4 regions of the Bacillus sp. V2I10 genome follow, and region 1 is predicted to be linked to each of the others. Evidence: riboswitches for the same ligand, from Rfam matches in the RefSeq annotation. Region 1 holds a riboswitch; each other region holds the start of a gene.

Region 1 (5,344 bases):
TAAATGAAGAAAGAAAGGAAAAATTCCTATTCAACAATGAACCTTATAATGTGTTTCCTCTGAATGTTGTTGTCCACCAGGATAATCAGGACATTAAGTCCGTTGAGGATCTAGCAGGAAAGAAAGTGATTGTTGGTGCGACAAGCAATTCTGCTGTTCTGATTGAAAAGTACAATAAAGAGAATGGCGGAAAAATTAATATCGTTTATTCTGGTCAAGGATCAGATGATACAAAAACGCAGCTTAAAACGGGAAGAGCAGATGCAACCATCAGCACTCCATTTGCAGTTGATTTTCTAAATGATGCAGCAGATGCACAGCAAAAAGTCGTCGGTCCAGCACTATCTAATTCTAAAGTGTTCTTTTTGCTTCAAAAAGGCGACAAGGAGCTTAGGGATAAAGTAGACGGCGCATTAAAGGAAATCAAAAAAGACGGTTCGCTGACAGAACTTAGCACTAAATGGCTTGGTGCTGATTATACAGTGTCCAACTAAAAACTGGTTAATCAGGAGGCTGGAATGAGAAAAATAGGACCTATCTTAATGTTTATTCTTTTACTTGCTATTACCGCAGGATGCGGTGGAAAACAAACGATGAATGCTGAAGGTGGGGATAAAAACGGTGAAGTGAAAAAAGTGGTGGTTGGAACTGGGACCCAGTTCCCCAACATTTGTTTTATTGATGAAAATGGGAAATTAACCGGGTACGACGTGGAAGTTATCCGCGCCATGGATAAGCTCTTACCTGATTATGAATTCGATTTTAACACCATGGAATTCTCTAATCTTCTCTTAAGTCTCGAAACGAAGAAGATTGATATGATTGCCCATAATATGGCTCAGAATGAAGAAAGAAAAAAGAAATTCTTATTTAATGATGAAACATACAATTATTCACCGCTTTATATCACTGTCAATGAGAAAACCGATGACATCGAAACGCTTGATGACTTAAATGGCAGAAAAATCATAGTTGGTGCCACAAGCAATGCGGCTGTCTTTTTGGAGAAATACAATAAAGAACACGGCAATAAAATCAATATTGTTTATGCTGGTCAGGGATCAGACGATGCAACCACGCAGTTGAAAAAAGGCCGTGTAGGTGCGACACTTGCCACGCCGTTTGCGGTAGACTTCAGCAATAAAGCCGTTGACGCAGAGCAAAAGGTTGTTGGTGATATCATTATAAATTCTAAGGTGTATTTCTTGTTTAATAAGGCGGAAACGGAGTTGCAGGAACAAGTTGATGAAGCACTTAAGAAGCTTAAAGAAAATGGAACACTGACCAAACTGAGCAAAAAGTGGCTTGGAGATGATTATTCAGTTGAATCAAATTAAAGGGGGGATTGAATAATGGGTAAAGCATTTGATTTCACCCTTATCCTGGATTTTATTCCAAAACTGCTTTCGTATTTGCACATTACCTTGTTTATATTAGTGTTTTCCATCCTTTTAGGAATCGTTATAGGTTTTATGATTGCGATCCCCAGAATATATAAAATTCCAGGTTTAAATCGAGCGGCTATCCTATTTGTTTCATTTATGCGGGGTACACCTATCATCATTCAATTGTTCTTAATTTACTATGGTTTGCCTGCAATTCTGCAGGTTGTCGGTGTTGATATTACTCGTATGAACCCTATGAACTTTGTCATAATTACGTATGCGTTAAGCAGCGGTGCGACATTTTCGGAAATTATCCGCGGCAGTGTAGCAAGCGTAGAAAAAGGTCAGGAAGAAGCTGCATACAGCATTGGAATGAATAAAAGGCAGACGTTTTATCGAATTATTCTGCCCCAGGCTCTTTTAATTGCATTTCCTAATTTCGGGAACTCTGTCATTGGTTTTCTAAAAGACACATCCCTTGCGTTTACAATTGGAGTAATGGATATGCTTGGCAGGGGTGATACGCTGATTGCTGCAACAGCGCATGCGTTAGAGGTCTATATATCCTTATCTATTATCTACTATATTATTGCCATTCTGCTTGAAAAAGTATTTAAAAAATCAGAAATTCATCTCCAGAGATATGACCATGGGATTGCAGCAAATTAAAAAGGAGGGAAATGGATGGTTATTGATACTCTTTTTATCTTGACTGCATTTCTCGAAATTATTAAAGCTTTGCCTCTAACACTTACAGTTACGATCATCCCATTATTGGCAGGCTTGGGGATAGGTCTGGTGATCGCTGTTATTCGGATGTATAAAATCAAGTTTATTCATCGCATAGCAGATTTTTATGTATCTTTTTTCCGGGGTACACCGATTTTGCTTCATATTATGGTGATTTATTTAGGGATTCCAATGGTGTATGACACCATGGCAGATCAATATGGGTGGGCGTTTAAATCAAACTCTATTCCAATTGTCGTGTTTGTTCTCATTGCCTTTTCTTTAAATGCTGGTGCGTATATGTCTGAAATTATTCGCTCCGGAATCCTTGCTGTAAACAAAGGTCAAATAGAGGCGGCTTATTCTATTGGAATGAGCTCTGTCCAGACAATCAGAAGAATTATTATTCCTCAGGCATTCGCAGCAGCTATACCTAATTTAACGAATATTTTTGTTGGGTTTTTGCACGCCTCTTCCATTGCTTTTATTGTTTCCTTAAAGGAGCTGAACGGTGCTGCCAATATTGTAGCTTCCAGCAATTTGAAATTCTTAGAAGCATATATTGCAGCTGCGCTTATTTACTGGGGCTTGACTATTATAGTGGAGCAAGTGGCAGCTTGGATTGAAAGAAGAGTTCTTGTTTATGAGAAGGGAGTATGAGTATGATCCAACTAACTAACATAAAAAAATCATTTCATGGCCAGGAGGTCCTAAAAGGGATAAATCTAACCGTAAAGAAAGGCGAGATCGTTGTCATACTAGGACCCAGCGGATCTGGAAAAACAACCTTTCTGCGCTGCATAAACTTTCTTGAGAAGCCAAGTGATGGAAAAGTTGCGATAGGTGACTATTCAGTAGATTGCAAGAGACCAAGCAAGCTCGACATTCTTACTTTGAGAAAAAGAACCGCTATGGTCTTTCAGCAATATAATCTTTTTAAACATAAAACAGTGCTTGAGAATGTAATGGAAGGGCTTGTGATTGTTCAAAAGAAAAAACCGGAAGCTGCTAGAATAATAGCTTTAGAAATGCTTGAGAAGGTAGGACTATCTGAGAAAATTAATGCGTATCCAAGTCAGCTATCTGGTGGGCAGCAGCAGCGTGTAGGAATTGCCCGTGCCCTTTCTTTAAATCCAGAGGTGCTCCTTTTTGATGAGCCAACTTCTGCGCTTGATCCGGAACTTGTGGGAGAAGTCCTTGAGGTAATCAAAAAGATAGCTCTAGAAGGTATTACAATGATCGTTGTTACGCATGAAATGGGATTTGCAAGAGAAGTATCTAATCACGTGGTGTTTATGGATCAGGGATTAATCGTAGAAGAAGGGTCCCCAATTGAAATTTTTACAAATCCAAAAGAAGATCGTACAAAGCAATTTTTGAAAAGAATAAGACCTCAGTTAATACAGGAGATTTCTTAAATAATAGTAGGTTAAGGGATGTACTAAATAAAAAAAATTATAAAGTTTTGCTGATCGGTCATCCGAAAGCTCATACCCTAAAGCGGTATGGGCTTTGTTTAATAAGAAGGTATAAATTGGTGAAAGACTCCCAGAAGGAAGCCGTTAGTAAGGTTCTTGAATTAATAAATACGATCAAGGATGGAAATTTAACGGTGCATTTCTGAACGGTGAAATTACTCAATTAGATAGTTATGAGAAATTTGTATTTTGGGATGATTGAAAGGGCTAGTATATCTGTAGGTATATTTTACACAAATTCTAATAATATAGATTGAGATATCTTTAGTAAAAAATTAATGTATTTTCTTCTTATCAAGAGAGGCGGAGGGAATGGCCCGATGAAACCTCAGCAACAGATTCTATCACTAGAAGACTGTGCTAAATCCAACAAGCAATGTGCTTGGAAGATGAGAAGAGGTAAGCTAAAAAGCGATGAAACCTCTTCTTAAAAACAGAAGGGGTTTTTAATTGCTATAAAACCCTTCAATAAAGGGGTGTTCGCAATGGGTAATATTATTCGTCAAGCTATTGAAAAAAGAAAGAGTCATTTGATAAGTAAACTGTTAAGCAATGGCATTTACAAGAAAAATGATCTGCATCTTTTCGAATTAACACTAACTGAGCTTGAAGAAGAATTCAAACGTACCTTCAAAAGTCAATGATTAAAATAGTCATTTAATGCAAACCAATTAGAATTAACTGATTGACCTTATAATACGAAAGGGCAGGATTACTGAAGAAGCAGGGATAATAAAAAAATAAAAATGCATTTAAATTAAACAATGAGGATTTAATTCAACAGACAAGGAGACGTTTTTTTGTAAGTGTAATGACAAGTGGCATTTTATTAATGGGAGACCTTAGAGTAATTTGGCTAGGTCAAATCATCAAGTAAACTTTTCAAAAATCCTTATTAAAAAAGGTAGTGGGAATGAATCACTAAATGGAAAACTACATTAATTGTGTTACATTCTAATATTAAGGTTTATGGCTTTAAATTTGAGTTGACAGGTAGGAATAATATGTTTTACAATTTGTAATAATCAAATTAGTAAAGCTGATCGGATAACCGAAGGCATAACCCTTTTTGTTGGGTTATGTCTTTTTATTTAAACTAAATCAAAAAACGGAGTCAAAACTGAATATGTAAGATAATAAATCGAGTCGATTGGATAACCAAAGGCCTAACCATTTTATAATATGGTTGGGCCTTTTTTGAAAACTTAACAGGTTACTTGCTTATATACAGGAGGGTTCAATATTGGGAACAGACAACTTATTATCTGATATTAAAACGGATGTATTTATTGAAGGAAGAGTCGTTACCGGAAGAAAAATTGGAAGGGAACTGGGGTTTCCTACCGCAAATATTGATTCAAATGTAAGCAGACTGAGTAACGGAGTATATGGTGCAATGGTCATTTTGCATGAAAGAAGATACTTCGGTGTTATGAATGTTGGTGTGAAGCCAACTGTTGACTCTAATTCACAAAAAACATGTGAAATACATTTACTTGATTTTCAGGGGGATATTTACGGAGAAAACCTAAGATGCCACATTCTTTTTAAAGTAAGAGAAGAAAAGAAGTTTGATTCTTTAGAGCTGCTGACAAATCAAATCAAGGGGGATATTTTATATGCAGAGAAACGTTTTAACTTCATTGGATATACTTCAGCACAAGAGCAAGACCTCTTTAATGGAAAGCCAATATTTAAATCTTCCTGACTTGATTTTTTATAGTAAGTGCTACCAGCAATATTCTATAAATA
Region 2 (5,344 bases), on a different contig from region 1:
AGTGAGTTAGTAGTACGAGTGTGATTTTATCATGTGCCAAAAGACGGTGTCAACCAAAAGTTTTTTATTAATTCGAAAAGACGGATGATTCAATTAATGATTTCACACCCGTTGCTTGTTCAATTGCCTGTTCAAGATCCTCCAGAAGGTCATCTATATGTTCAATCCCAACAGACAATCGAATTAAGTTTTCAGTTACTCCTGATTTTTTCAGGCCTTCTGTATCCAGCTGCTGATGTGTAGTGCTGGCAGGATGAATGATCAGGCTTTTGGCATCTCCGACATTTGCTACATGCGACCATAGGTTAACAGAATTAATCACCTTTGCGCCTGCTGCACGGCCGCCATCAATGCCGAACACTACAACCGCTCCTGCCCCTTCAGCTAAATATTTATCTGCCAGGGCCTTGTCAGGGTGCTGTTCATCTTCAGGGTACAGCACCCATTTAACTGCAGAATGCTCATTTAAATACTCAACCACTTTTCTCGTATTAAAAATATGTTCTTTCATTCTTACATGAAGTGTTTCTACTTCAAGAGTAAATTGAAATGCATTAAGAGGACTGATAGCAGGCCCTAAATCCCTGAGGAGCTGAACTCGGGCTTTTACAATAAAGGCTGCCTCCGGCAATGCTTCTGCATATACAAGATTGTGATAGCTTGGATCTGGAGTCGTAAAGCCCGGAAACTTATCGCTGTTCCAATCAAACTTTCCTCCGTCTACGATAATTCCTCCGAGGGTCGTGCCATTTCCAAGCAGCCATTTGGTGGCAGAGTGAATGACAATATCTGCTCCATGTTCGATCGGCCTGCATAAATAAGGAGTTGCAAGGTGTTATCAATAATTAATGGGATACCGGCTTCATGAGCGATTTTTGCAGCTGCCTCTATATCAAGTACCTGCAGACTTGGATTGCCAATCGTTTCTGCAAAAATGGCCTTTGTTTTAGGCGATATGGCATCCCTGATATTCTCAGGATCATCCGCATTTACAAACTTAGTCTGTATACCGTACTTAGGCAATGTGGTTTGAAAGAGGTTGTAGGTCCCACCGTATAGGCTTGAGGCAGAGACAATCTCATCCCCTGTTCCGGCAATATTTAATATGGCAAGCGTTATCGCTGCCATGCCGCTTGCTACAGCAAGACTTCCTACGCCCCCTTCTAATTGGGAAACTCTTTCTTCAAAAACCGTTGAGGTAGGATTATGTATCCGGGTATAAATGTAACCCTGCTCTTTTAAGGCAAATAAATCCGATGCATGTTCCGTGTCATTAAAAACATAGGCGTTAGACTGATAAATCGGCACAGCCCGGGCTCCTGTTGCAGGATCCTTCTGCAGACCCCCATGTACATTTAACGTCTCAAGCCGAACTTATTTTGTCCCATATTTCCCATCCCCTTTTTCATTTATTCATATAAAAAAACCCCTTCAAAGAAGAGGCTGAATCACCATATCTCTTCTTATCTTCCAGAGCAGTCTTGCCTGCTCTGATGGAATTGGCACCGTGTTGCAATAACCGGTTGCCGGGCTTCATAGGGCCAAATCCCTCCACCTCTCTTGATAAGATCAAACTTATTGAATCTAAATGAATTGTAACACCGCTTCATTTACCCAGTCATTTAGTAGTTTGAATTTTTAGACTATTATTTAGACAACTGGATAATGGATTCAAGCCTAAGTACATTACGAAATGATCCTTTTACTTCAATCGCTCCAAGCTTTGAGAGCTGAAGAAGTCTGATTGGTGAATGAAAACAGTCAGAAAGATGATTTTCATCACCTGAAACCAGTACATGTGCTGAAAGATTGTCATTGTCGCTGCTTAAAAAACAAGCCCCCTTTTTTAAAACAAGCAGGATAGGTTGTTGTTTTGAACTGGTTATCCGTATTCTCAATTCTTCGTTTGGAAGCAGAGGCTGAATAAAATAAGACGCATTCATTTTTTCTACAAACGAAAATAAGTCCATTTCTTTTTCTCTCCCCATTTCTTTCCTATCAGATCATAACGTATTAATTCGTTTTAATACGACTTATCACCTTTATGAAAGGTTCGACACTTTATTAAACTTGGAGAGACAAAATAATGGTTTTTTCTATTTCCCAAGAAATATGTCAAATGCCGCCCTGCTCAGGCGGCATATTCTTTCAATATTTGATAAATATATTCAACAGAATGAAAGGCATATTTCTTGTGGGTAACCGTTCCATTTTCAAATATAAGCAGGCAGGGAACACTTTCAATTCCCCATTCTATCGCTTGCTTAGGCAGGAAATTTAAGTTTGCCGCATGAATCGCTAAAGCTGGGAGCAGCTCTTCAACAACAGCCAGCATTTTTTTTGCAAGCTGACATGTTCCGCAAAACGGAGTGTAAAGATAAAGGATGCCAAATTCTTTTTCAGCAAACATATCTAATTGTTCTTCCTTTATTTCAATCATTGCTTTTCATGAGACTCCCTTTATTTTATAAGTATTTCGCCTGTACATCGATATTTGCGCTTAAAAGCACAGCAGCAACATGCTGATCAGGTGCAGTCGCAACTTCACGGTACATTCTATCTATAAACAAATGCGCAGCTTCGGGCAGTTCCCGCTTGAATTGCTTTCTGAGGCGATCCCCTGATTCATCTGAGTCTACGAGCACGTATACGTCTCTATAAAACAGAGCATCAATCATTTCGTCTAATCGAGTAAGACTTATTGTTCCATTTGTACAGATAATTTCTACAGGTTCATTGACAACATTAAGTACCTTTCGTTTGTCAGATGTTCCTTCAACAATTATGACCTTTTCAACCTCAATTGCAGACATCGCCATCACCTATTCAGTTAAAGTATGTGTTATCTTATAACCTATTCGAATTGCATGAGGTTGTTTCTTAAAATAATTGAACAAAAATGGCAGTGGAACATTCCACTGCCATTCGATTAGCACCAGCCGTTTTCTTCGTCACAATCTACATACTTTTCATCTTTTTTTAATAAAACGTCTGCATACTGGAAAAAGGAATGGTTTTCTTCTTCATATCCATTTTTCAATGAAACCTGATTTCCATTTTGACCAAATGACATTGTGCCAATTTGCTCTTTTTCAAAAAATAAGTTCATTTGACCTTCTGAAAAGCGTCCTGTTACCCGGTCTGTAATATCTAAGCGCTTCTTTTCAAATGACATCCTTGAACACCCTCCTTTTTAAAGGTTAGGGTGTCCTGGTTTAATGCCATTTATCAGTCTTCGTTTGTCATTCCCACATATTGCTCAGCAGTCATTAGGCTGTCAACATCACTTACATTGCTTGGCTCGATAACAATCATCCATGCTTTTTCGTATGGAGATTCGTTTACAAATTCTGGGCTGTCATCGAGATCCTCATTGATTTCAACAACTTTTCCGCTGATTGGCGCATAAAGCTCAGAAACCGTTTTTACAGACTCAACGCTTCCGAAAGGCTCGTCTGCTTTAATTTCATCTCCAACTTCAGGAAGCTCAACAAATACAATATCCCCAAGTTCTGATTGAGCAAAATCAGTAATGCCGATACGTACTTTTTCACCTTCAACTTTAACCCATTCGTGCTCTTCAGAATAACGAAGTTCTTTTGGTGTGTTCATTTTTATTACCTCCAAGTTTTATCATGTTTATTTGTAAAAAGACTGAAGTTAAAGTCTTCTACTACTTTGCCCACGCTGCTTCGAATTGATCTTCTTTAAAGCCGACGGTAACTTTCTTGCCGTCTGTTGCTAATGGCCGTTTGATAAGCATGCCGTCTGATGCCAAAATCTCAAGCAGTTCTTCATCAGATAAAGAAGCAACCTTCTCTTTCATGCCTAATTCGCGGTATTTTTGACCGCTGGTATTGAAAAACTTCTTTACTTCTACCCCGCTGTTATCAAGCATCGTTTTTAATTCTTCTTTTGTCGGTGGATTTTCGACAATATGTACATCTTCTACCTGCAAATTGTGATCTTCAAACCACTTTTTAGCTTTTCGGCATGTACCGCATTTAGGATACCAATAAAACGTAATAGCCACTCTTCTCACCACCTGCAACCGTAATTGAACAAGATTATTTTACCACAATCAATTGGACAATCATAATCACAAGTTTCTATTATGTAAAATTCAGTTTCCTCAAAGAAATAAGACCTTTTCCGTTACTGGAAAAGGTCCATTTCTTATACTTTGTTTTAAGCGCGGTAACCATTTTCTTCAATTAATGCAGCAGCAATTTCACGTTTTTTGGCAATCACGTTGATCGGAGTGTGACGCGTGAATTTTCTGAGTGCCGAAATCATCATGCGAAGCGTATCGCCTTGCTCAATAGCAACTAATGATTCCTTCGCGTGTGCTTCAATCTCATTAAATGCTTCCTGACAGTAAACTTGAGTATACAGGAGCTTTTGAGCGCTCTTTGCTTCTCCTGCTTTGCTGATTGCTTTTTCAGTGCGCAGAATCGCTGATTCCATTGCATAAATGCTGCTTACGATATCTGCAATATTCACTAATACTTCTTGCTCCTTCTGCAATGCCTGACCGTACTTTTGTGCAGCAAGTCCAGCGATCATCAAGCCGATCTTTTTAGCATTCTTCAATAAATGTTTTTCTTGTTCAAGAACACCTTCGCCAACTTCTTCAGGCATGAGCATCATTAACTCTTCCTGCAGAGCCTGAGCCTTTTGCAGCAATGGCAATTCACCTTTCATTGCTTTACGCAAATACGTTCCAGGCACTAATAAGCGGTTAATTTCATTTGTTCCTTCGAAAATGCGGTTAATACGGGAATCACGATACGCTCTTTCCACTTCGTATTCTGCCATAAAACCATATCCGCCATGGATTTGAACGCCTTCATCTACTACATAATCAAGCGTCTCAGATCCTAATACTTTATTTAATGAACATTCAATTGCATATTCGGCAATGGAAGCAGCTACTTCTTTGCCGTCTTTCACTTCTTCAGGCGACAGACGGTTCATGCGGTCTTCAAACAATCCTACAGTACGGTATACAGAGCTCTCCATTGCATAGGTTTTAGAAGCCATATTAGCCAGTTTTTCCTGAATCAGCGAGAAGCTGCTGATTGGCGTTTTAAATTGCTGGCGCTGATTTGCATATTGTACAGAGACATCGATAATGCGTTTTGATCCGCCGATCGTTCCCACTGCTAATTTATATCTTCCGATGTTAAGGATGTTAAATGCGATAACATGGCCTTTTCCAAGGTCGCCTAATAGATTTTCTTTGGGAACCAATGCATCCTCAAGAATAAGAGTTCTAGTTGAAGAGCCTTTGATTCCCATTTTCTTTTCTTCCGGTCCTGTTGATACTCCAGGATATCCTTTT
Region 3 (5,344 bases), on a different contig from region 1:
TTCCCCCTTCGTTTCAAGTAATTTCATCCAAGGTGATGTGGCAACAGCAGATGTGCCCCATCCAGGAACATATTCAGAAAGGGAGTCCATTTTAATGGATTCCTCCGGAAGAGTTGATCCTTCGACAAGATGCGGTTCCAGGGAATAAATGTTGGGTGTTTCTTCACCGGCAATCTTTTGATAAGCAAAGCGAACCTGAACGCGGCCGACTTCGGCAGGATCCGTGGCTGCAGTCGCTGTCCATGGGCTGTTTTCCTGCTGCATCAGCTCTAGGTCTTCATCACTTAAGTCAATTCCGTACACTTTAATTTCATCACGGCCGGCTTGCTTGATCGCCCGCGTCGCTCCTTTTGCAAATTCATCCCATGCTGCAAAGACGGCATCAATATCGCCTTTATTGGGGTATTTTTTCAAAATGGCTTCCATCTGTGTTTGAGTATCTAAAGCGGTATTGGCGCTTGCAGTACCAAATTTCGCCACTTCTTTAATGTTTGGATAACGCTGTTTGAACGCTTCATAGATGGTGTGGCGTCTTTCCATTGGCGTAAAGCCGGCGACCCAAACCGTAACGATTTCACCTTCGCCGTTTAAGTCTTCAGCTAATGTTTTAAGTGATTTCCAGGCAAGGCTGTAGTCGTCCTGATCAATGACGGTTACGCCGTCTACATTGATGTCACTGTCAAAGGCTACTACAGGGATTCCTTTGGCTACAGCTTTTTCTACAGGGCCTTGGAGGGCATCTGCACGGCCGTGGTCAATTAAGATCGCATCAACGTTTTGCGTGATGGCCGTTTCTACATATGTAGCCATTTTTGATAAGTCGTTATCTGCGTTGTAAATTTGGACGGATCCGCCGAACTTTTCGACCTGCTCCTGAACACCAGAGATGTATTGAGAAGAAAATGTTCCAATTGACATCTGCATGATCGCTGCAATTTTCAGCGGCTTTTGCACGGCTTCAGGTACTTCGGTGCTGCCGGAAGCAACAGCCGCAGCCGTTTCTTCTTTCTTCTCTTCTGCAGCTTTTGGTTCTGTATCCGATACAGCATCCTGTTCACTTGTGCACCCGGTTAAAAGAAAGACAAACAATGTAAGTAAAATAAATGCCTGCTTAAACCCTTTCACTTTAGGCTTCCCCCTTAAATACTTTCTGAATTTCTGAGCTATAATCACCGGATAAAACGCCTTTTTCTGTAATGATTCCCGTGATCAAATGATGGGGAGTTACGTCAAAAGCAGGGTTGAACACTTTAACGTGATCCGGAGCAATCTGCTGCCCGCCAAAATGCGTAATTTCCCTTGGATCGCGTTCCTCAATTGGAATTTCTTCACCGCTTTTCGTTTCAGGATCAAAAGTAGAAAGCGGGGCTGCTACGTAAAACGGGATTTGAAAGGCGCCAGCTAAAAGAGCCAGGTTATACGTCCCGATTTTATTGGCAGTATCCCCATTTGCCGCAATGCGGTCTGCGCCGACAATGATGGAGGAAATGCCTTTTGAGAAAATCGTGTGTGCAGCCATATTGTCGGTAATCAGCGTCACATCGACATCTGCCTGCATGAGCTCCCATGTGGTCAGACGCGCACCTTGTAACACAGGGCGGGTTTCACATGCATAAACGGATAGATTGATGTTTTTTTCTTTAGCAAGATAGAAGGGAGCGAGAGCCGTGCCGTAACGGGCAGTAGCAATTGATCCTGCATTGCAGATCGTCATGACGGAATCGCCGTTTTTAAAAAGCGGGAGGGCATGCTCGCCAATTCTGCGGCACGTTGCTTCGTCTTCTACTTGGATTTGAATGGCCTCATGAAGAAGGTTGGTTTTCGCTTCGTTAACAGAAACGGCACCCTGCACGCTTTTTACCAGCCTGCCGAGGGCCCAGAATAAATTAACAGCAGTAGGTCTTGAGCTTGCAAGATAATCATGATCGCGGGCAAGCAGCCGGTGAAATTCATCTAAATTCTCGGTTTCATACTGTTTAGCAGCGAGCGCAAGCCCAAAAGCGGCGGTTATTCCGATTGCAGGAGCACCGCGCACTTTTAATGCTTTAATCGCTTCCCAAACGTCTGAAATTGTCTGAAGTTTGATATATTCTGTCACAGCAGGCAGTTTTTGCTGATCAAGCAGGCGGATATATGTTTCTTTCCATTCGACAGAACGGGGAATAATTGTATTTGTAAATGACATGGATGTGTTCTCCTTATCTGACAGGTACTTGTTTAAAAGATTCTGCAAGGTCTGCAGTCGTTTTAATCGATTGACGATTTTTTACAAGCTTGCTTCCTAAATCAAGCGCTCGCTGTTTTGCTTCAATTTTGATCTCATAAGGCTCGATGGAATCAAGATCTGCTACATGAGCGAGCCCGATCGTGCGTCTGATGATTTCAATGCCGGCAAAACCAATTGCATCTTCAAATGCTTTCTCCAGGATAAAAGAAAGGTAGCCGTCAACTTTTGCGAAAGCTTCCAGACTGTCATTCTTCCATGCTTTTGAAAATTCTTCTTCAAAAACGGCCCATGCGGTCTCGATATGATCCAAAAGAACCTGCTGATTTGCTTCATCTCTGGAAATGGCGTTCATTAAAAGGTTGGCGAAAAAGTGTCCAAGATCAAATCCAATCGGACCATAGTAGGCAAATTCAGGGTCAATCACCTTCGTTTCCGTTTCACTTGCAAAAATACTTCCTGTATGAAGATCCCCGTGAACAAGCGTTTCAGCTTCCGTGAGGAATTTATGCTTTAATTTAGCCACTTCAAGCTTTAAATGACTATCGTTCCAAATGTTTTCAGCATTTTGTCTCAGCTCTTCTTCAAAGCTGTTTGACTCATAGTCGAAAAATGGATCTGTAAAGACGAAATCTTCAGTTATTTTGCAAAGCTCAGGGTTCGAAAATTGTTTGACAAGCTGCTTTTTTGCCTTCGGATTCAGTGCGAAATCAGAATTATAGAATAATGTCTTTCCTAAGAATTCGCCGATATGCCGTCCTAATAGCGGGAAGTCTCTGCCTTCTATCAATCCGGCTCTGGCAATCTGCAAATGAGAGAGATCCTCCATAGTTGTGATCGCTAAAGTTTCATCGGTATAGTAAATCTTTGGCACATATGCACTTGCCACTTCAGCCTGCTTCAGCAGGGCGCTGCTTTCGATTCTGGCACGGTCAAGAGTAAGCGGCCAGCTCTCGCCGATTACCTTTGCATACGGAAGGGCTTGTTTGATGATGAATCCTTTTTGATTTTGATTCACAATGTGAAAAACAAGGTTCAAGTTACCGTCGCCAATTTCCCTGCACGTCAGGACACTTTTTTCTTCAAACAACCCAAGTCTGATGGCAAGAGCTACAGCGGAACTTTCAGTTAACGGTTCATAAGAAGATGATCGATAGTTTGACATGGTTTATAACCCTCCAGTTTTAAAATTAGAGGCTTTTCAGGCAATAAGAAAAGCCTCTTCCACAGTGAAAGAGGCTTGAAGGCATAGGCTTCGCACCTCTTATCTGCCAGAAAGAACTTCTTTCTGTTGGAATTAGCACCGTGCCTTGTAGGAGTAATCTCCCCGCGCATAAAAAACTGCGCCCCATTTTACAATGGTTTTACGGTCGGTTGCTGGGCGTCATCGGGCCAAATCCCTCAGCCTACTCTTGATAAGAGATAGTATGAAATTAAAGGTTGGTGATAAAAAAATGATTCGCACAATTTGGAATTTATCACTTGTTCTGAATGTTAACAGGTATGACGAAAAACTGTCAATACTTTTTTTAAGAGTAAAAATGTGGAAGTCTGTCTTTTAAAATAGGAATTTGTTTCCTGATTTCTTTAACTTTCTCCATCTGAAGGACTGCTGTAAGCGAGGTTTGCTCAGTTCCGGCCTCAGCTAAAATTTCTCCCCACGGATCGATGATCATCGAGTGACCGGCGAATTCATTTTTCGGATCACTGCCTGAGCGGTTGCAGGCTACAACAAAACATTGATTTTCAATTGCACGGCTGATCAGCATGGATCTCCAGTGATGAAGTCTAGGGAGCGGCCATTCTGCCACAACGTAAAGGATTTCAGCTCCTTGTGTTGTATGAACGCGGATCCATTCAGGGAATCGAATGTCATAGCAAATCACTCCTGCACTTTGCAAACCGTCAAGCTGAAACAGGCCATTTTCAGTCCCGCCGTTTAAATACAGGTGCTCATCCATCAGTTTGAAAAGATGCAGCTTGCTGTATTCATGGTTAAGCTCGCCTTGCCGATTAAAAACATACATCGTGTTCGTTACGCCTGACTCTGTTTTTTTCGCAACAGAACCTGCCACAATATTGACTTCATATGTTTTAGCCAGACTGCTTACTAGAGAGATTGTTTTGCTGCCGTTTGGGTCTGCGATCTCATCGAGCCTAGTTAGATCATAGCCCGTTGTCCACAGTTCAGGCAGAACAATTACGTCAGGTTTTTCGGATGCTGCTATTTTTTCTATTTCTTTTTTTGCCGTTTCAATATTTGCTTCAGGATCACCAAAAACAAGGTCTATTTGCAGGCATGCCACTTTTGGATTCATCAATCGTCATCTCCGCCTCGAAAATTTTTTCTTTACAAGCTGACTCTAACAATATATGATTTTTCACTAGAATTTCAAGAATTTTTTGAGAAGGTGTAAAACATGAAAAACTTCAATCAATCACAGTTATTAAATAAGCTTCCAAAGCAGTTTTTTGCAAGTCTTGTAGGAAGAGTGAATGCAAGTATCGAAGCGGGACATGACGTTATTAATCTTGGACAGGGGAATCCTGATCAGCCAACACCGCCTCATATTGTTAAGGCTCTTCAAGAGGCGGCAGAAAATCCGGACTATCACAAATATTCCCCGTTCCGCGGACAGAAATTTCTTAAAGAGGCAATTACGGAATTTTACAAGCGGGAGTATGGTGTAACACTTAATGCTGACAAAGAAGTGGCCATTTTGTTTGGCGGAAAAGCGGGGCTTGTTGAAATTCCGCAATGTTTGCTGGACCCGGATGATTTAGTTCTCGTGCCGGATCCCGGATATCCTGACTATTGGTCTGGGGTAGAGCTTGCCCGGGCAAGAATGGAATTTATGCCGCTGGTAAAAGATAATCAGTTTTTGCCGGATTATGGGCAACTTTCAGAAGAAGCGAAGAAACAGGCAAAGCTTATGTTTTTGAATTACCCGAACAACCCGACTGGTGCTGTTGCTTCAAAAGAATTCTTTGAAGAAACAGTCGCGTTTGCAAAAGAAAATGAAATTTGTGTTGTCCATGATTTTGCCTATGGCGCCATTGGATATGACGGAAAGAAACCTGTCAGTTTTTTGGAAGTTGAAGGAGCGAAAGAGACTGGGA
Region 4 (5,344 bases), on a different contig from region 1:
GCCAGAGTGTGTGGCATAGCTTTTGGATTGCTTATACTGTTGGTCCGCCAAGAGTTTCAATCTCTTCTGAAACATGATTGAACTTTTTGAAATTTTGTTTGAACTTATCTGCAAGCTCTTTTGCTTTTTCATTATACGCATTTATGCTGTCCCAAGTTTTAACTGGCTGCAGAACTTCATCCGGTACACCAGGCACGTGAATTGGAATTTTCAGTCCGAAGTTTTCATCTGTAACAGTTTCCACGTTGTCTAATTCGCCTTCAAGAGCGGATAGAACCATTGAACGGGTATATTTCAGTTTCATGCGCTTGCCGGTTCCGTATTCTCCTCCAGTCCAGCCTGTGTTGACTAAGAATACATTTGCCTGATGCTCATCAATTTTCCGCCCGAGCATCTCTGCATAAACAGTAGCAGGAAGCGGCAGGAAAGGCGAGCCAAAGCACGTAGAGAATGTAGCCTGAGGTGATGTAATGCCTCGCTCTGTTCCGGCAAGCTTGCTTGTGTAGCCGCTTAAGAAGTGGTACATGGCCTGTTCTTTTGTTAATTTGCTGATAGGAGGAAGAACTCCAAATGCATCAGCAGTTAAAAAGACAATCGTATGCGGGTGGCCTGCAATACTAGGCTTCACAATGTTATCCATTGCTTCAAGGGGATAGGCCGCTCTTGTATTTTCAGTAAAGAAGGTATCATCATAGTCAGCAATTCTTGTGTCATCATCAAGTACTACATTTTCAAGCACTGACCCGAATCTTATCGCATCAAAAATTTGAGGTTCTTTTTCACGTGAGAGGTTGATGCACTTGGCATAACAGCCTCCTTCGATATTAAAAACACCGGCATTTGACCATCCGTGCTCATCATCGCCGATTAATTTGCGGTTAGGATCAGCAGACAGGGTTGTTTTTCCTGTTCCTGACAGACCGAAGAAAAGGGCAACATCGCCTTCCTGACCAACATTTGCAGAGCAGTGCATCGGCAGGATACCGCTTTCAGGAAGCAAATAGTTCATGACAGAGAAAATGGATTTTTTCATTTCTCCTGCATATTCCGTTCCTCCGATTAGGATCGTTCTTTTCTCAAAAGAAATGATGATAAAAGTTTCAGAATTTGTTCCATCTACTGACGGATCTGCTTTAAAGTTTGGTGCGGACACGATCGTGAATGGATTATCATGCTGAATCAGCTCATCCGCGCGCTCTGGCTGAATAAATAATTGCTGTGCAAAAAGGTTATGCCAGGCAAATTCATTTACAACCTGAATCGGAAGGCGGTATTTTGCGTCAGCTCCGGCAAAGCCTTTGAAAACAAAGAGCTCATTGCGGTCTTTTAAGTATGAAAGAACTTTTAAGTACAATTTTTCAAATGCCGTTTCAGAGAAAGGCTGATTAACAGCACCCCACTCAATTTTGTCATTTGTTGAATTTTCTTTTACAATAAATTTATCTTTAGGTGAACGTCCTGTGTAAGTACCAGTTGTTGCACGGACTGCTCCTGTTGAAGTTAATGTACCTTCATTGCGCTCTAATACTTTCTCTACAAGAACGGGAACTGATAAGTTATGAAATGCATTTTCCCCTTTAAGTAAAACATCAAGCTCATTTGTAATTTCGATTGAATTCATCCCATACCCATCCTTTACCTATATTTCTATTATTATTTTCAACTATATGTTAAGTGACTCTTCTCGATTAGTATAACACATTAAAATAAATAGTCTATACTATTTAACTTATTCTACGTACAAATTGATGAAATGGAACTGTTTAAGAAACGTTTTTGATGAAAATGATACATATATAATAGGAAGTGTTTTTATTTCGGCATTTTGTGGAAACATATATAAAGGGACCAAAAAAATCTTATGCGAAAACCTTGTTATTTTTTGTTGACACCTGAAGGAAATATACGATATTATATGTCCTTGAACGGATTCTCTTATCCCGAGCTGGTGGAGGGACAGGCCCAATGAAACCCAGCAACCTGCTTTATCTTGAAAATTCATTCGTGAATTTTTGCGAGCAAAGGTGCTAACCTGATGCAAGGCGAAAGCCCTTGATCGATAAGAGCGAAAGGCTACGATTTTAGTAAATAACCTTTCCTCGCGGGAAAGGATTTTTTATTTCAAATATATTTTGCCTGAAAGTACTCGTGGATTCTCCTAAAACATGCCAACTGAAATATTTTGCCGAATGGTCAAAATATGAAAGGGAATGAGTTCCGTATCATCTAACCTTTTGAGGAGGAAAACTTTAATGACTAAACAACGTCGTCTGTTTACTTCAGAGTCTGTAACTGAAGGTCATCCTGATAAAATTTGTGACCAGATTTCTGACTCGATTTTAGATGCAATCCTAGAAAAAGATGCAAATGCCCGTGTAGCTTGTGAAACATCTGTTACAACAGGTCTTGTTCTGGTTGCTGGTGAAATTACAACTTCTACTTATGTAGACATTCCAAAAATCGTTCGCGAAACGGTTAAAGAAATTGGCTACACTCGTGCAAAATATGGTTTTGATGCAGAAACATGTGCAGTACTTACTTCAATTGATGAGCAGTCAGCAGATATCGCGATGGGTGTTGATCAGGCGCTTGAAGCACGTGAAGGAAAAATGACAGATGAGCAGATTGAAGCTATTGGTGCAGGTGACCAAGGATTAATGTTTGGTTTTGCCAATAACGAAACGAAAGAATTAATGCCTCTGCCGATCTCACTTGCCCACAAACTTGCACGCCGTTTAACGGAAGTCCGCAAAGAAGAAATTCTTCCGTACCTTCGTCCTGACGGAAAAACTCAAGTAACAGTTGAGTATGATGAAAATGACAAGCCTGTTCGCATTGATACAATTGTTATTTCAACTCAGCATCACCCTGAAATTTCATTGGAGCAAATTCAGCGCAACGTAAAAGAGCATGTTATTAACCCGGTAGTACCGAAAGAATTAATTGATGAAGATACAAAATACTTCATCAACCCGACTGGCCGTTTCGTAATCGGCGGACCGCAGGGCGATGCAGGCTTAACAGGCCGTAAAATCATCGTTGATACTTACGGTGGGTATGCTCGTCACGGAGGCGGTGCATTCTCTGGTAAAGATCCAACAAAAGTTGACCGATCTGCAGCTTATGCAGCACGCTATGTAGCTAAGAACATTGTAGCAGCTGGCCTTGCTGATAAATGTGAAGTTCAGCTTGCATACGCAATTGGTGTGGCTCAGCCGGTATCAATCGCGATCGATACATTTGAAACAGGGAAAGTGAAGGAAGATGTGTTAGTTGATGTTGTTCGTGCTAACTTTGACCTTCGTCCGGCAGGAATCATCAATATGCTGAATCTTCGCCGTCCAATTTACAAACAAACAGCTGCGTACGGACACTTTGGCCGTAATGATCTTGACCTTCCATGGGAAAGAACAGATAAAGCAGAAGCTCTTAAAGAGCAGGCATTAAACCGATAATAAGTAAAAAAGGATGAGAATACTGCTGTACGCAGTTCTCATCCTTTTTTTGTCGAATTTTTGTTTTATTTTGTAAAAATATGCAACAATCTCTTCCTAGTCTTCGTTTTATAAGTGGAAAGACAATTTTGGAGGCGAATAGGATGTGCGGATTTGTTGGAATTATTGATTATCGTAAACAAGCAGGAGATCTTTTATTCAATACATTCATTGAGAAGGCCAGCAGAAAAATAGAACACAGAGGTCCTGATGACAGCGGATTTTATCAAGATGAGCAGGTTCTTCTGGCCTTTCAGCGGTTAAGCATTATAGATGTTAAAAGCGGACACCAGCCTATGGCTTATGGAACTGATGACCGCTATTACATTGTGTTTAACGGTGAAATTTATAACTATATTGAGCTCAGAGAAATCATTTTTTCCCATGGGTATAAGTTGAAAACGGATACGGATACAGAAGTGATCGTTGCGCTTTTTTGCATTTATGGCCAGGAAACGATTCAACTTTTAAGAGGAATGTTTTCATTTCTGATTTGGGACAGACAGGAACACTTTTTATTCGGTGCAAGAGATCACTTTGGAATAAAGCCTTTATATTACATAGAAAACGGGGAAATAAATCTTTTTGCTTCGGAGCTTAAGAGCTTAACGGATTATCTTCCAAACCCCCTTATTAATGAAGAATCCTTTGAGCACTATCTCTCTTTTCAATATGTACCTGATCCGGGCACGATGCAGGAGCATATTAAGAAAGTTCCTCCAGGCTATTTCTTTACAAAAAAAACGGGAGAGGCACTAGAGCTTACAAGGTACTGGAAACCGAAACTTGCGCCTGTGCGTCCAGCTGACGAAACCAGGCTCAAAGAAAAAATTCAGGAGGCTTTAATTGATTCGGTCAAAGTCCATATGCGAAGCGATGTGCCTGTTGGATCTTTTCTGTCAGGGGGAGTGGATTCAAGTATTATTGCATCCATTGCTAAGCAATTTCATCCTTCACTTAAAACCTTTTCTGTCGGCTTTATGCAAGAGGACTACAGCGAAATCGATGTAGCAAAAGAAACAGCGATTGCGCTTGGTGTTGAGAATTTTTCCTATATCGTTGACCATAAGGAATTTATGAAGGAGCTTCCAAAAATCATTTGGCATATGGATGATCCGGTGGCAGATCCGGCTTCTATTCCTCTTTATTTTATTGCACGTGAGGCAAGCCAGCAGGTGAAAGTCGTTTTATCGGGGGAAGGAGCAGATGAGCTTTTTGCAGGCTATAACATTTACAAAGAACCTCAAGATCTATCTGTCTTTGGTCATCTTCCTCAAAGCTTTAAGCAAAGATTAAAACAGCTGGCTGCTGTTTTTCCTGAAGGAATGAAAGGGAAAAGCTTTATTGAGAGGGGGACAACCCTTTTAGAAGATCGGTATATTGGAAATGCCAACATCTTTTCAACTGCCGAAAAACATGAATTGCTTTCTGCAGACGTTCATTTTGATCCAACAGATGTAACAGGGAGCCCTTTATGAAGATGTCAGTCATTTAGACAGCATCTCAAAAATGCAATATATTGACGTGATGACCTGGCTCAAAGGGGATATTCTTGTGAAAGCAGATAAAATGACGATGGCGCATTCATTGGAACTAAGGGTGCCATTTCTGGATAAAGAAGTTTTTAAAATTGCTTCAACCATTCCGCATGAGTTAAAAATCAAACACGGCGAAACAAAATATCTGCTTCGCCAGGCTGTCAGGGATCTTGTACCGCCGCACGTTCTAAATCGAAAAAAACTGGGTTTCCCTGTTCCGATACGGAATTGGCTGAAAAATGAGATGTATGATTGGGCAAAAGCGATCATATGGGAGAGCGGGACGGGAGATCTCATTAATAAATCGTATGC

The links. Region 1 has a riboswitch for S-adenosylmethionine ahead of fbpA (Fur-regulated basic protein FbpA). Riboswitches for the same ligand answer to the same signal wherever they lie in the genome.
Region 2: it holds a riboswitch for S-adenosylmethionine, as region 1 does, so the genes downstream of both, QFZ72_RS05255 (O-acetylhomoserine aminocarboxypropyltransferase/cysteine synthase family protein) here and fbpA (Fur-regulated basic protein FbpA) in region 1, are expected to answer to the same signal.
Region 3: it holds a riboswitch for S-adenosylmethionine, as region 1 does, so the genes downstream of both, mtnK (S-methyl-5-thioribose kinase) here and fbpA (Fur-regulated basic protein FbpA) in region 1, are expected to answer to the same signal.
Region 4: it holds a riboswitch for S-adenosylmethionine, as region 1 does, so the genes downstream of both, metK (methionine adenosyltransferase) here and fbpA (Fur-regulated basic protein FbpA) in region 1, are expected to answer to the same signal.

The regions. Positions count from the first base shown of each region.
Region 1 covers NZ_JAUSYV010000002.1:74,862-80,205, reverse strand. Annotated here, with positions in the region: gene QFZ72_RS27690 (amino acid ABC transporter substrate-binding protein) at 1-494, shown strand, start outside; gene QFZ72_RS27685 (amino acid ABC transporter substrate-binding protein) at 519-1,337, shown strand; gene QFZ72_RS27680 (amino acid ABC transporter permease) at 1,353-2,054, shown strand; gene QFZ72_RS27675 (amino acid ABC transporter permease) at 2,070-2,774, shown strand; gene QFZ72_RS27670 (amino acid ABC transporter ATP-binding protein) at 2,777-3,532, shown strand; SAM riboswitch class I at 3,881-3,988, shown strand; gene fbpA (Fur-regulated basic protein FbpA) at 4,078-4,236, shown strand; gene QFZ72_RS27660 (riboflavin kinase) at 4,836-5,300, shown strand.
Region 2 covers NZ_JAUSYV010000001.1:1,028,877-1,034,220, reverse strand. Annotated here, with positions in the region: partial or broken gene QFZ72_RS05255 (O-acetylhomoserine aminocarboxypropyltransferase/cysteine synthase family protein) at 68-1,341, opposite strand; SAM riboswitch class I at 1,461-1,570, opposite strand; gene QFZ72_RS05250 (hypothetical protein) at 1,647-1,970, opposite strand; gene QFZ72_RS05245 (thioredoxin family protein) at 2,132-2,440, opposite strand; gene QFZ72_RS05240 (toprim domain-containing protein) at 2,466-2,813, opposite strand; gene QFZ72_RS05235 (YusG family protein) at 2,930-3,175, opposite strand; gene gcvH (glycine cleavage system protein GcvH) at 3,229-3,612, opposite strand; gene QFZ72_RS05225 (arsenate reductase family protein) at 3,674-4,033, opposite strand; gene QFZ72_RS05220 (acyl-CoA dehydrogenase family protein) at 4,189-5,344, opposite strand, start outside.
Region 3 covers NZ_JAUSYV010000001.1:3,964,509-3,969,852, reverse strand. Annotated here, with positions in the region: gene QFZ72_RS20125 (sugar ABC transporter substrate-binding protein) at 1-1,125, opposite strand, end outside; gene mtnA (S-methyl-5-thioribose-1-phosphate isomerase) at 1,127-2,185, opposite strand; gene mtnK (S-methyl-5-thioribose kinase) at 2,199-3,389, opposite strand; SAM riboswitch class I at 3,486-3,646, opposite strand; gene QFZ72_RS20110 (carbon-nitrogen family hydrolase) at 3,754-4,542, opposite strand; gene QFZ72_RS20105 (pyridoxal phosphate-dependent aminotransferase) at 4,645-5,344, shown strand, end outside.
Region 4 covers NZ_JAUSYV010000001.1:1,495,788-1,501,131, forward strand. Annotated here, with positions in the region: gene pckA (phosphoenolpyruvate carboxykinase (ATP)) at 32-1,621, opposite strand; SAM riboswitch class I at 1,933-2,066, shown strand; gene metK (methionine adenosyltransferase) at 2,253-3,455, shown strand; partial or broken gene asnB (asparagine synthase (glutamine-hydrolyzing)) at 3,599-5,344, shown strand, end outside.